Regions from separate parts of the Aneurinibacillus thermoaerophilus genome, predicted to be linked through region 2. Evidence: riboswitches for the same ligand, from Rfam matches in the RefSeq annotation. Region 2 holds a riboswitch; the other holds the start of a gene.
What was found. A riboswitch is a leader RNA that binds a small molecule or an ion and turns the genes downstream of it on or off. The one in region 2 is predicted to bind cyclic di-GMP.
Positions count from the first base shown of each region.

Region 1: another riboswitch for cyclic di-GMP. It lies ahead of K3F53_RS10790 (hypothetical protein); the one in region 2 lies ahead of K3F53_RS02105 (methyl-accepting chemotaxis protein).

Region 1 is NZ_CP080764.1:2,083,287-2,091,170, reverse strand. Features, by position in the region: gene K3F53_RS10810 (AzlC family ABC transporter permease) at 1-515, opposite strand, end outside; partial or broken gene K3F53_RS19425 (IS110 family transposase) at 1,491-1,627, opposite strand; gene K3F53_RS10805 (hypothetical protein) at 1,951-2,184, shown strand; gene K3F53_RS10800 (sensor histidine kinase) at 2,361-3,542, opposite strand; gene K3F53_RS10795 (beta-ketoacyl synthase N-terminal-like domain-containing protein) at 3,574-4,770, opposite strand; cyclic di-GMP riboswitch class I at 5,172-5,256, shown strand; gene K3F53_RS10790 (hypothetical protein) at 5,265-5,579, shown strand; gene K3F53_RS10785 (glycosyltransferase family 2 protein) at 5,837-7,183, opposite strand; partial or broken gene K3F53_RS10780 (metallothiol transferase FosB) at 7,625-7,786, shown strand.
Region 2 is NZ_CP080764.1:361,287-369,170, forward strand. Features, by position in the region: gene K3F53_RS02090 (DUF7674 family protein) at 223-591, opposite strand; gene K3F53_RS02095 (hypothetical protein) at 608-1,672, opposite strand; gene K3F53_RS02100 (DUF3986 family protein) at 2,483-2,770, shown strand; cyclic di-GMP riboswitch class I at 3,452-3,539, shown strand; gene K3F53_RS02105 (methyl-accepting chemotaxis protein) at 3,864-5,630, shown strand; gene K3F53_RS02110 (YitT family protein) at 6,495-7,337, opposite strand; gene K3F53_RS02115 (Hsp20/alpha crystallin family protein) at 7,651-7,884, shown strand, end outside.

The DNA.
Region 1 (7,884 bases), 1.7 Mb from region 2:
GTACCAAAAGCAGCCCCAATTAATGTGCTGAGGGTCCAAATCATTAAATCAACCACTCCAGCTCCACAATAAAAAGGAAGACTTGTTTTCTTTCCTTGTGATAGATAGGTTGATTTAAGAGCATAGGTTTCATCATTTAACATCCATGCTGCACCCATCAGTTTCCAGATGGGAATATCTCGAAAGTGGGGTCCTAAAGATAATCCATACAATATTTGCCGTGCGTTTAACAACATAGTAGATATAAGAATAGGAAATCCTGCTACACCTTGGGAAATAAAGCCCAAAGTGGCAAATTGTGATGATGCCGCATTAACTAAAAATGAAAACAACACGGCTTCTGTTACGCTGAATCCTGCTTGCCTCGCAAGAAGACCAAACACTAATCCATCGATAGTACCGGCTAACGCGACGGGTAGGATTTGCTTCGCCCCCAATAGAAATTGCTTTTTTTTATCAGGTGCGTCCATAATTTGGTCACTTATTTGCTTTGAATTATTTCTTAACAATTCCATGTAGTTTCCCTCCTTTTTGGTATATAAATAATAAATAATAATTTATGCAAAATTCGTTCCAGAAATATTCATAATACAAAGTAAATTTAGAGTATAAAAATGCGGTTAAATATTACCAAATATATTGAAATGCAAAAAATTAAGCGTGTTGACGCAAAAAAATTTGCTATAATTTGATAAAAACAGAGTAGATGCAAAAAATTTTGCTGTGAATTAATAAAAATAAGACTTTGTTATCGTTTGTCGTTTATTTTATAACCAAATAAAAACAGCCATCTTATATTAAGGTGACTGTCAGGTTGCCAAGACTTTTTCGACAACCTGTGACTTACACAGTAAGTCTTATATTTGGAGGTAACCATATGCCCCTCATTGAAATGAGAGGCATTCTGCGACTAAATCGTAAACTAAAGCAACGAATAAATTTCTCCGGCTGCTTATTTTAGTTCAAAGGTATATATGTCGGCAATATTAGTACTTATTTTATCAAATAAAGGGGAGGAATAATCATAATAACTTGCAATACCCGCTACTATAAGCAATACTACTATAAATATAATGAAGAATATAGCGAACAATGTATCTTTGGAAAAAATAATTTTCTTTAGATGATGAAATTTCTTTCTCGCTTTATATTGTCTTAAATAAATGACATTGGATGTAGAAGCCATTTTTACTCCCTCACTTTTTATCTAAATACCAAGTTTGTGTTAATATGTTTTACATTTATTATCATGTTTATGGGGCTCTCTTGACAAAGGTGGTCCATCTCCATGAAAGCGGCAATCATATCCATTGAAAACTAATGAAAACGTACATCATGCTATTTATTCTTACTATTTTGTCGTTTTTCACTGTTTTTCATTACTATTGACCTACATGACTTTTTATCAGGACGTTAAGCCAGAGCCTAGTGTGCCGAATATGGACTTTAGCAATGATATGCACCTTGACTGGAATGCGTTGAATCTTGCAAGAGATGTGGTCTCGTATTTTGACAGCTTCCCGTAGTTCGGCATAAACACCGGTCGGAAAATGGGTGCGGAGTACCGTCCAGCTTTTATGAGATGTGCGATTACACGTGCATTCTTCGGATCGTTCTGCGTTGGCGAATATTTCATTCATTACAGGAATGCTCCTTTTATATGAAAGATACTTTTTATAGATAAAAAAGCAGAAGCGATTCATCTCCCACCTATAGAGAAAAGGAATTTTTCGCTACTTTATGTTAAATCACACTATACCAGGAAAAGTATTTACTACACAATATTTTCCTGATATATATATAAGTAACCATTAAAAAAATAGGTGCTGCCTATTTTTTTTTTAGTTGTTGCTTAAAAAGGAACGAAAAGAAAAATGTTTGAAAACATCACTTCAACAACGAACGAAGTAGAAGAGTAAGAATTTATACTTAAGATGGGGGGAAGGCTTGTTGGATCTAAAAGAGTTGATTCGTTTTCTTAATAAATTAGAGGAAAATCATATATTCTATAAGTTAGGTAAAGTGAGGAATGAAGCAATTATGGTTGAGGTAGCCGTTCCAGGTCAACGGTGGGAAATAGAGTTTATGGAAGATGGTACAGTAGAAGTTGAAAAATTCATTAGTAATGGAGAGATTTATGATAGTAAAGAGTTAAAGTTTCTGTTTGAAAATTTCAGTGATTAATTTGGATAACAAGAATAAATTTTAATTCTATTCCATAAGCATCCTATTCCAATTTGGAACAGGATGCTTTTGTTATATTTGGTTAAAAAATACATACAAGTTAAAGTTATGTAAATTAATGTTGCTTATAAATAGGTGAAAAGAATTATGTGTTAGTTGAAGATATTAATAAGGATCTACATGACATGGGGAACTAAGGGCAAACGAATCTCGACAGTTGTTCCTTCTTTTTCTTTTGACTGTATCAGAATACTTCCTCGCATTTCCTCAACTAACCTTTTACATATGGACAAACCTAATCCCGTTCCGTCTTCTTTCGTTGTAAAAAAGGGCTCAAAAATTTTATTTATGTGATTTTCCGGAATCCCTATTCCATTATCGACAAAAGTTAAAATCGCTTCTTTGCTGTCTATCGAAGGATACAAATTGATGAGTAAGAGTCCTCCAGGATGTAGCGCAGAGATACTGTTTTTGATAATGTTAAGCATGATTTGTTCGATATATGAAGAGATTCCATAGGTGAAAAGAGTAGTTGATGGCAGAGATAAATGAAGAGTAACGTTCTTTTCTAATGCAAAGCATGCAGCTAACGCATGAATTTTTTGGAAAATTTGATTGATATTTACTTTTTCCCAGCTTCTTTTTCTACTGTCTCCTTTACGCGCTAACAAAAGGAAATCATACACCAGGTTTTCGATTTTTGTAATTTCGTTAATGCAAATATCGATGTAATTCAAAAAATTATTTGTATTTGCTGTTTTATTAAGGACCATTCGTTTCATCAGTTGTTGAAAACCTTTAATACTGCAAAGCGGATTTCTGATTTCATGAGCCATGCCCGCTGCCATTTGCCCCATAATTGATAGTTTTTGATTATGCAAATAATGGATTTGTTTATCTTTTGCAGAAAGGAAGCCGTTGACACAACTGTTAAATCTCGCATTTAGAATTTCAAAAAGCCTAGAGATCAGAAAAGAGCGTTCTTCTGGTTTGGAGAGATGAACATTAATTAAAGAACAAACATAATCAAAAGAATGTATTCGAATACTATGTGTTAGCTGGAGGAATGTTTCTCGATTCATTTCTTTTACTTCTCCAAAATAAAGCCCTACTTCATAGCCTGTTTTCTCCAGCTGTTGTAGCGCTTCTATATATTCCTCATTCTCTTTAAATAATATTCTCGCCACAGTAGTATATATTGAATATAAAGAAGTTCTATAGGCTTCAAGGTCTTCAATAACTTTATGGAAGTTTTCAGTTTTTTGTAGCATATTTTGAATATGCGCTTCGATCATGTTTGGAACTTTTTCGATAATTAAATACAACAATTTTTCTTTATCCTTATGTGTTTCAATCATTCGTTTTCCTTCCTCAGTAAGTATGAATTTTTTAAAATGGGTATTTAGAGATGAAAATAGCAGCATTATTTCCACCGTATCCATGAGAAGTAACAACAAAACTGTCAACTTCCGTTTGAATGGTATCATATACAATAGACAGTTCCGGATAATCCTCTCGAACCGCATTCACTGTACTAGGAATGAAATTCCGTTCCATTCCAATAAGAGAAGAAATCATTTGTGCTCCTGCACTTGCTCCAAACGTATGACCGGTTATACTTTTTATAGAAGTAATAGGAACATCTTTACCAAACAACTGCATATGGTTGATAGCTTCAATCCTATCGTTTTCTTTCATTCCAAGTGCCTGGCTATTGACATATGTAGGCTTTCTATGTTTAGTTACCTTTTCTAAATCACGAAGCAAATGTTTCCCTTCGCTGTCTGAAAAAAATATTCCTTTTCCATCGTTTGATGTACTGACCTCGTCAATGACACCTAAAATCTTTGTTCCCCTTTTCAGAGCGCTCGATTCTCTTTCAAGCACTAATACGCTTGCTCCTTCAGCGATGACAAATCCTCCGCTCTTTTTTGAAAATGGAACGCCCATCATATGTAGCTCTTTGTCTTGTGATAAACATCTTATTTTTCCGAAGGCATATATCACTGTTTTAGAAATAGGCGCATCGGCCCCCCCTACGATGCAGATGTCTAACTCGCCAGAACGCAAATACATAATGGCATCCTGGATGGCATCAATGCTTGCTGCGCATCCTGTGGCTACGGTTCTCGTAACTCCATTTACCCCTAGAAACTCTGCTATTGAAGAAGCTAAGCTATGATAATGGACGATCCCACATCCACTGACAGGCATATCTTTCAGATTATTCTGTTGGGCAAGAACGACAATCTCATCGTATCCTAGGGTTCCCCCTAAAGCCGTTCCGAGGAAAATTCCTGTTTTATATTGATCTAAATGGATATTTCCTGTCATTTGTAGCGCTTCCTTTGCGGCTGACATAGCCAGAAGACTGATCCTAGGGTATCTTCTATACTTTTTATTCTGTATTTCTGCTAATCTATCATGTACAACCCCGAATGCGATATTTTTTCCTTCCGTTCCTTCTCCTATGTAAAGGTCTAGAGCGCTTTTTCCCGTTAAAAGAGTATCGGCAAAGTGATTTACATTATATCCACCTGGAACTTTGATTCCATATCCTGTGATAACGACTTTCTCCCCTTTCACATATTATTCCTCCTTTGGAATTTAAATAAAATATACATAAATTTTATCTAAGAAAATAAGATCAGTAAACGATAATTTGGAACCCCATTTATCACTCACCATTTGTCCCCTTGAGTACATATTTGCATAGGATGGTCTATGTTTATAAATGTTACGAAGTAGACATAAAACTATTTTGAGTTAACCGCTCAATGATTTAGGGGGTATATGGTGCTGTTATATCTTTGATTAAATTAATCCGGGGATAAATGGCCTGATTTTTGATTGGATGGGCGCTGTTTTGAAATAGGGGGAGTATGATGATAGTATCAGAAGATAAGCGAAGGGGCCGTGTCAGATAGGTGCAATTTTTGCATGTCTTTATACCTATTATCGCTTTGTTTTTAGTGATAATATATTCCTGCTGAAAAAGGTAAACTTATTGAAAGATAAGGACGCAAAACTATAGGGGCTTCTATCTTTAAGATATGCCAGCCAGTTGCCAGGAGGAATATATGAGAAGAAAAATGTATCGAGTTGTTGATGCGATAGTGGATTTTTATAAACTTCTAGAGAAACACCATGATGAGTCACAGCATTATTATATCTTTACTAGTTTTTTTAAAGGTCTGCTTAGAGAGAAAGCGATTGGGGAAACATTACCAATAATAGAACTAATCACTATTCTTAAACATGAAAAACCAACCATATTTTTTACGATGAAAAAACAGAAGGAACATTGGTTAGATATCATTAGTAGTGTTGAATTGGATATTGAAGAAGCAAAAGAGAGAATTAAGCGTATGATAGACGAAAATAGTTTGAGATAAAATGTTAGAATGCCTACCATTGGAATTAGATTTCTCTGTAGTGTCATGTTAAAACATTGTCGGGGTATTTAGAGGAAGAGTGCAGCAAAAATAATAATGCCCCGCTGCCCATTTGGGTGGCGAGGCTTTGCTCTATAACCATCGGTATCAGCTACAGCTATCTTTTTTCTACATGATTCATTTTTTCCCGTCACATAAAGACGGTTATCATCTAGAGCGAAACTTTCAGCCCTGGGTGCTTTTGTAGAATGCAGCTGCTATTTCCATATCCTTTGTAGTTTGAACACTTCTTGTATATATCCATATGTTGAAACGGGTGACATAATCATTTGATAAAAAAGAACAAATAAAAGAAAACCGAGAAAGTTTTTACGAACTTTTAAATGTAAGGAGGTAAAAACATATTTTTTTTGAAAGAAATAAAGGAAACTATAGCTTATTAAAGTGAGAGGTAAAACGAGTAATGTCATAGGTCCAACAATCCAATAGTAACCGAACCATGCAAGAACAAGGCCAGGAATCCAAAAGAATGTGTATGCAAAGTCCAAATAAGGCATAATCAAATTAATAAAGGTTAAGTATTTTGTATATAGCTGGGGTTGTTCCCAGGGTTTAATTTCCTTTAGCCCTTCAATCATTCCTCTAGCCCAACGAGAGCGTTGACGAACAAAGTGTTTCAAACTGGTAGGTACTTCTGTAAAAGCTACTGCTAATGGTTCAAAATAAACTTTCCACCCTTTTTGTAAAAGTCTCCATGTTAAGACAATGTCCTCACCGATTGCATTAGGCCATCCCCCGATTTCTTTGAGGCATGAAGTTTTGTATATGCTATAGGCTCCTTGTGCAACAAGTGTTCCCTGATATAAACCCTGAAGCCGTTTAATAGAAGCAATTCCTAAAAAATAATCCCATTCCTGTATCTTTGTCCATATATTATCTCGACTATTTTTAACAAGAATAGAGCCTGCCACTGCACATATCTCTTCTGAACTACTTTTTATTCTGGCTACGATATAACGAATAGCGGATGGATGCAATAATGTATCTGCATCTAGTGTAATTACATATGGAGTCGTAACATATTGTAGTCCTTTGTTTAAAGCATGAAACTTTCCAGGATGCTCTTCGTGAAAAATTGCAATATCCAAGTCTAGTTCCTGTTTTGCTTTTAGTATTTCGGAAACAGTATTATCAGTTGAACCGTTATCAATAATCATCGTAGTTATTTTACCTTTATAATCTTGCTTTGAAAGATATCTTAATGTATTAAATATTTTTTCTTCTTCATTATAAGCAGCTATTAGAACGGTTACAGAATCGGTGGAAAACTCATTCTTGAACGGCGGCTGTCGATCAAAGACTAAGCTTGCAACAAGAAAAGCGTTCATATATCCTGGAATATATGAAATTCCTATAATAATGAGCAGAGCGAAAGGAAAAGAAATAATACTTGATAAATCCTTTAACCAAGGCATGGAAATATAAATGGAAAAGCACATCCACAAAAAAGCGATAAAATGACTTAGCCAAAATTTTGTACTTACAGGAATGTAAATTTTTTTTATTGTTTTAGTATTTGTATTAGAATGAATGTCTGGATGCATAGTACCTCTTGTAGGAAAACTTTATTTTTTATCTAATGAACTTGTTGAATCATTCTCAATCAGAAAAAACAAAAATTCGCCATTTTCTTATATGATGTAAGTACGATCAAACAACCATAAGAAAGGCGAACATACATAATCATACCACTTTATATTGAAAAAGAAAACCCATTCCTTATCTTTCATAACTTGTGGCTCAGCAGAACCGCTAAGGAAGATGGGGCGGCCTACAGCACCGAGATATACAGCGAAGAAGAAAGCGCTTGTGATTGTGGTGGTCATTAGTGCTGATTTACGAGCTGCTTTTGTACTTGGATTTGTATAGAAGCGGAGCAGAATGAACGTAGCCATTTCACTAATAAGCAGGAATTTTGAGTGATTTAGCGTAACTATTAAAAAGGGAAAAACTAAATGATTCAAAGTTCTAGTTGGGAGGTATTCGTCAATATTCTTCCGGGTAGAGACAGAGATGAAAAAGACAAACGTTCCGTTTATTTTACAGACCCTGATGGACATAAATTCGAACTTCACACAGGTAACTTGAATGACCGATTATCTTATTACAGAAGTGAAAAGTATCATATGGAATTTTTTGGTTTGTAAAAGATAGAACAGCGGTAGTATGGAACAAGAACGTTTTATTCTCCGTCCGTAGACTTTCTAGAAAATCTGTGTAAAAATGAACTAACGAACGTTAGGGA
Region 2 (7,884 bases):
TTTGTCAAGTGTGTAAGTGTATGGTTTGTTGGTTGTATTGTACGACCCTGCTTCAATGAAGTAAACCTGATAATATGTATTTTCTTCTACACGAAATCAACCATTACTTTGTCCTTTCCATTATCGTTCTAGCCATCCTGTACTTGCATGGAGTTTGCGTATGAAAAAAGCCTCGGGGTAAAAATGCCCCCAAGGCTAATAAAGTATTCTCCCTTTCTCCAGTTAGGACCTACCAAGTCCTCGTTCAATCTCATAGCTCATTTGTAAAGTCCGTTTACCCATATATTTCTTTGCTTTTTCCAACAGTGTCTTATCGTCACCGATATATTCTAACACTGTACATCCTAAAACCTCTTGAACCATGATATCTTCACAAGCAGCCATTCTTTCGAAGAAGTCAAATATTTTGACTAACAGCTCTTCTTCTCCCTGTTTACTTAATAAAGATCTGACAAAAGGATTTAAGACATCTCCAAAAATATTATGTGGACCAGGTTGTTCTTCTCCCCACCACTCCATTTCTTTTTCATAATCAGGCTTTATCTCAGGAACCGCCTTTAATAGTTCGTCGATTAAACAATCATAGTTCAAGATTTATCACATCCATTTATTTTATTTGCAGAGCGTCTTTGAGATCATCTAATAACTTCTGTGCTGTTGCTAGGTCGTTAGGGTTCAAATTCTCTTTCTTAATTATATTTTCTAGATTTCGAACTCGCTCAATACCTTTTTGAATATGAGACTTTCCACCTACAAGTTGACCTGTTGAGAGTTCATGTCGAATTGCATCCGCTAATCCACCATCCCCAATGGTTGCTCCTGGACGATACATTTGATCAATAGCATTTTTTAATTTTTGATTTGAAACCGCGTTTAACAGGGTATCGCGTGTTGAAAGTTTTCCCGTCCCCTTAGTTGCATTCCCAGTGGATTGTTTCGGCTTCGGCGGTTGTAATGGCTGTTTCGCTTTATCCAATCTTTTTGTAATTTTAACCGTTTTATTGATGTTTTTGACAACCTTAAGTCTTCCTAAAAACAAATTTTCTAATGCTCCGCCTGCGGCTTTCACATCATCCATCGTCCATTTATTGTCTGTTAATGCGTCAAAATTCTCTTTTCCAACTAATTCCCTGGTTAAGGGTTTATAATTTGAAAGCGTAGCAAGCTCTTTGGCTCCGTGAGAAAAAGCAGGTTTGAACTCTCTTCCAAACTTCTTTAATCCAACTACCAGATCATCCATCATACTACGCTTTGGTGGAGGTGATGGGGAGACTGATTTTGGTTTTTGAATGGATTTTGGCTTCTGCAACTTTTTAATAGCGGAATTTTGTTTCTTTATCACCTCAGCCTTCATGATCTTCTTTAATTTGTAAATCTGTTCAATGGGCAATAGGTTGGTTGCGAGTTTTCTAGCGGAAGTGCATACCTTACCTAAGGTCTGAAAGGACTGAGTGAACCCTTTCCACAATTGTTTTGTAGCTTTTTCATAAGCTTTTATTTCTTTTAATTGCCTTCTTCCAGCCTTTGTTCTTTTTAATTTTTCCTCCTGCTTTTTCCTTCTCTTTTGATATTCTTTTTCCGCTCTGTTGAGTGATTTTTGAAAACTTTTTGAGTTCACAACACTTTTTCCGAGCCTATACATATCATATATATTTTTTAACGATCCAAACACTTCGTCTTCACTCTTTCTTTTTTTGAGTCGGACGTAAAGGAAATAAGTTACATATAATGCATGCATCGCCCAATATATACATATATTAACAATTTAAAATATTTTCCACCTAATTCATAGACCTATTTTTACAAATTATAGGATTATGCATAATTGATTATATTTACCCTTTACCATTCAGCGATTATAAGTTTTGCAACACCATCTAAGTTTTTAAAGCATGAATTTTTAGGGACGAGTTAAGAGTCTATATAACCATGGAAAGTGGTATAAGTATGGGATTTAAAATAGCATCAAAAGTATTGAGTTTTGTTTTATGTTTTAGTTTATTGTTAGGAACAGTTTCGCCTGCTATGGCTATGAAATCAGGATGAGTCTATAACTGTTACTAACAAGGAGATTAAGTCATTTGAAGAAGAATTTACATTTCTGGTTGAGGACCCAGTTTTTCAGCAATTAGAGAGAGAATTAGAAGATAAACAAAAAGATAACAATGAGGTTCGAGCCGCAGTTGCTCCAGTAGTAGCAAACGCTTTAAGAGTATTATTAGAAAAAGTAGGTAAATAAGCGGCTGAACAAGCATAGAACGTTGCTAAGCCCTATGTTCAAAAAGCTTTAGATGCTGCTAATGAATATACTATAGATGGTCCAGGAGGTGGTGGGAGGATTATACAGGTAAGAGTTAAAAAAACCGGTCAACCAATATTTAGACTAGATTATTATCCAATAAAGGCCGGGGGACCTTATGTTTTACATTATCATGTAGCACCAGATATGAAGGAACATCATGTGATATTTTAGGAGAGGCGAGTGGTAATATTGTCTGATCAATATGACCATAATATCCATTTACATATTGGATATCAAGATGAAAATTATGACATAGAAGTTATAGCTTTTAAAAAGAAAGATGCAGATATTTGGGATGTTTATATAAATTTTGAAGAAAATAGTATATTGGTGAATAAAAGTTTAACTAATTCTCCTAAAATTGATCCTTTTGGTTACTATGCTTTTTCTATCATTCAAAAGGATATAAGCTACGAAGAGGGGAGTATAAAATTAAAAGAGTGGCTGTTAAAAAACCAAATTATTTGAATTTTGTAGATATGTATCCTTGTAAATAGGGGTCCCGGCAGAAAAATACAGGAAATATATGACAATGCAATTTGTGGAATTAAAAAATTGATTTTTCCTACATTAAGGAATCATCGGTTTTTTATTGGAGAATAATTTTACACTTTTGGTTCCATCTGATACGTTTCTAAAAGAAGAAGGAACAATTAGAATTCCCCTTTACATGTTACTATAGCAGTAAGCTGATCAGCCTACTGCTTTTTATTTTTAAAAATAAATTTGTTTCATTTTTACTTTTAACATAACACGCGATTCATCCCCCACCTACGCCGGAGGCGTGAAGGAAGGGGACTTCTTGCGTGTTATGTTAAATAGCTTTAAAATCAAGGATTTTCGCAGGCTCATAAACTACGTTTCACCCGCATTTCATCTGTTCTCTAAATTTGAAATTTACGGGTATTGCTTGGAATGCAGATAGTAGCAAACGTCAAACTCCTTGATTTTTCAAGGGCTTTCTTTTTTTTATAGTTGACCAAACGTTTAGAAAATAGTGTTTTGCCCCCCCTTTTTTTAAAATTTTATTTTATTAATAAAACAATATGAATAATTAGATATAATTTATGTTATTACAGTATTGAAGTAATGGAACTTTATGACTATAATATAAGAGATATAAGTGCTAATTAACTGCAAAACTTAATTTAACGATAAAGGCAAACTTATCGAAAGATAAGGACGCAAAGCCACGGGTCTAAGGTTCAATGTGAATGATGACAGCCGGGTTACCGAAATCTTTTTAAAAAGTTTGATGAATTTAAAAAAAGGCTATTCCGCATTCGGTAATCTTAGGGAGCGGTATGGCCTTTTCTGTTTTTTACATAAGTAGCGATAAGCCTAGCTTTCGTATCGTATTTATGTAGTTTGTTTATCAATATAGAGTCATAATGAAAGGGAGTGAGATTTAGCATTCAGTACATAGTAATTAGTGAAGGAATAGACAGATATACGTTCAGTTTGGTAGCTAGGAAACATCAATTAAATAGTAAGACAATATATCGCTCGATACGCAAATATAAGGAAGGTAAAACAGTCTTTATAAAAGGAGGATATTACTATGATAAAAAGGAAAATTATTTTTAGTATAAGATGGAAATTAATAATAGCAGTAACCATTTCAATCATGATTTCAAGCTCTCTGGTAGGTGTTGTTACTTATTACTCTGCAAAAAGCGAACTTGAGAAAGCAGGTATTGAGCATTTACATCAAATTGTTGATGGTGCAATCACGATAATTCAGGTAATGGATGAAGAAGTTAAAAATGGCCATCTTACATTGGAAGAAGCCCAAAACAGAGCAAAGGATTATATCAACGGTCCGTTGTTAGAAGATAAGAAAAAGCGGGATTTAAGTAAATCGCATTTTATCTATAAAAAAGAAGGCTATATGTGGGCTTATGATGACAATTACATTGCAGTTATGCACCCGCTAGGATATGAAGGACAAAATCAAAAGGATTTCAAGCTTGAAGATGGTTCTTATTTGATACAAGATCTTGTGAAAGCTGGTAAAAATAGCGATCCTAACGAACGGTTATTAACCTATACGTGGAAAAATCAAGACGAGGCTAAAGAACGACCACAAATGAGTTATGTAGAGTATTACAAACCTTGGGGATGGACACTTGGTATTGCTGTATATCCAGAAGAATTTTATGGCTCTCTTCCTCTTATAAAAGGGGTTATAGCCGGAGGTATTGCTTTATTTTCACTAATTTGTATGGGTGTATTTATATGGTTATTTAATAAAAAAATCAAACTTATTTTGTATGTTAGTAGTATAGCGAAAAAGATAAGTGAAGGAGACTTAACGGTAAAGACGATTGATACAAAGTCTCAAGACGAGATAGGAGAACTTGCTAATGCGATTAATGAAATGGTAACAGGCCTAAAAGGCATTATCAAAAAAGTAAATGACGCCAGTATGCATGTTATTGCTTTATCGGAACAACTAATAAAAAATATGGAACAAACAGATGAAGCCAGCAAGCAAATTGCTATCACTGTTGAGGGGCTGAACCAAGGAGCAGAAGCCTCTTCTCAAACAGCGGAAGAGGTGGCAAGTACGATGGAGGAAACAGCCATAGGAATTGAACGTATTGCTGATTCATCCTCTAGAGTGGCGGAAACATCTGAAAGCTCGGTGAAAGAAGTGGAAAATGGAAATGAAGCGCTATCCAAGGCAATTCAACAGATGCAATCTATTAGCAAATCAGTTGATGATACGACTTCGTTGGTTAAAAAACTAGAGGACCATTCTAAGGAAATTGAGAGAATTACAGATGTAATTACGGAGATTACAGAACAAACAAATTTATTATCCTTAAATGCGGCTATTGAGGCAGCGCGTGCTGGAGAACATGGAAAAGGTTTTGCGGTTGTAGCAGATGAAGTAAGGAAACTTGCTGAACAATCGAAAAAATCGGCAGAGGGGATTACTGGGTTTATTAAGCAAATGCAGGAGCATACTCGTAAAGTTATATCTGGTATGCAGAAAGAAGCGGAGGAAGTTGAGTCTGGAATGGCGGTTATCAATGAGGCGGGCAAATCTTTAGAGAGTATTAGAATAGCCTTCCAACATGTGAACAATCAAATCCAGGAAGTGTCAGCAGCTTCCCAGCAATTATCTGCAGGAGCAGAACAGGTAACGGCTTCTATACAGGAAATGGCTGGGGTAGCCAAAGAAGTAGCCGTTGGTTCAGAAAATATCGCATCAGCTATTGAAAAACAATCCTCTCTAATAGATGAATTGTCAAGTTTCACTATTACTCTTAGAAATCTTGCGCAGGAATTGCAATTGTCTGTAGATAAATTCAAATTATAATTGAATTTTACAGTTTCTTTTAGAATTCAAGCAAGCTGCCAAACGAAATGTCAGAATGAAGAGAAAACAGGTAAGTAAATGGCTCAGATGATCCCATACCAGCATCCCCGCCAAATTATTAAATGTTTGGCGGGGATTTTTGGATCGTTCAATAATTATTCACAAAAGCATTATTAATACTATGTTAATATGAAAATGATTATCTAGTATAAGGAGAATGTGAACATGGGATATATAGTTTTACTTGCTGTTTGTCTTGTTTCTGGAGTGGCGGTTTTATTTGGAGCGTCTAAGTCACTAAAAAATGAATAGCAAACACAAACCATGAAACCCGGCGTGCTCGGACTTTTTGTTTGCTATCACTAACCGTGAACCTCAACATATTTCAATAATTATTCATAAAAGTCTCATAAAGATATCGAAATTTTGAATTAAAATAAATAGGAGATTGATTTGATTAAGGAGGAACGATCCATGAATACGGAAACTTTCGATGGCATATTCTTGATAGTTTTTACTGTTTTGATGGTGGCTACATTTGTTATAACATGGTTAGGATATAAAATGATAAAAAGTAAAGAGTAGAAATGGAGCATACTCTTTTTTTTTGGCTGTAGTTGATATTTCGATGTCGATTTTATGGTGAGAGGATAGATAAATGATATTATGTTTCTTCTTACCATCCTATACCGGGATTTTGAGCCAAGCGATTTTTATCCCCTCAATGAATGAAGGGGCGTTTAGTCACATGAATTCGTAAATATGAAAGGGGTTGGCCCATTATTTTTAGGACAGCCCCTTTTTTAATGGTTAGTAACTTTTCAACCTTCGAATAACAAAATTAGAAATGATAAGAGGAGTGGATTAGCGCTTGAATCCTTCGCCCAATACTTCTATAGAATTGGATATAATAACGAACGCAGAAGGATCGGCGTTTTTAACTAGCTGCTTTAATTTTGACAGTTCGCTTTGTTCAAGTACGCATAGTAAAACCGGACGTTTTTCATTCGTGTAGCCGCCTATGCCGGTTATTTTCGTAACCCCTCTATCGATTTCATTTAAAATTACGTGACGAATTTCTTCATCTTTATCCGAGATAATGATGGCCATTTTTGTATAGCTTAAGCCTAATTGTACAATATCAATGATCTTTCCGGTTAAATAGATGCTGATTAAAGCGTAAAGCGCCTGCTCAAAGCTAAACACGAAAGCAGATGTAACAACAATCAGACCATCAATAATCACCATGCAAATTCCCAGTGATAGATTGGTGAATTTGTGAATAATATGGCCGACAAGCGCCGTTCCGCCAGTGGAGCCTTTTCCGCGAAATACGATGCCAAGCCCTAAGCCCACACCCAATCCGCCAAACAGCGCTCCTAAAAGCGGATCGGTGGTCGCTGGTTTTATTCCTTCCGTCAAATAAACGACAAAAGGTAAAAACGTTGTTCCCACAAGGGTTTTTAAACTGAATTCTTTTCCGAGCAAAAGGGTTCCTAAGAAGAATAAGGGAAGATTGAATGCCCATTGAACATAAGATGGCTTCCAGCCAAATAATCCGTAAAAAATGGTGCTAAGGCCGCTAATTCCGCCGGCGGCAATTTCATTTGGCAATAAAAACAGAGTAAAAGCTAAAGCAACAATCGTTGAACCAATGAGTATTTCTACGTATTCCAATCCCAAAATTACTTTAGGATTCAAGGACATGATTCTACGATAGAGTGTTGTAGCCATGGTTGTTTCCACGCTCCTAACCCCTATTGATGCAGGAAAATACGTTTGAAAGTATAACACTATTCTCAAGAAAATGTAAACAGCAGCCAGGTGCTGCTTCACCTTATTAAAATTATGCTGGACTCGCAGGAAATGATGTATGCAGATTTTTGATCGATAAAGTTTCCTGCTCCACATAAATACAAATATGTTTTAATGTGGAGCCAATGAATCATCAAATGCATAAAAAATAATGGAGGGGGAAAATATATTTTTGTATAAAAATAAGCGATAGGAGGCAACGAGCATGGCCCTAATTCCTTACGAGCCATTTCGTCACCTTGAAAATTTAAGAAGAGAGCTCGATCAGTTCTTTGCAACCGGTTTTCCGGCTGATAAGGATTTTGGCGTCCCTCGGATCGACATACATGAGACTGAGAACGAAATTGTAGCATCTTGTGATATTCCCGGATTAGAGAGAAAAGAAGACATTAATATTGATGTCGAAAATAATGTACTTTCGATCAGCGGAAGTGTTAAC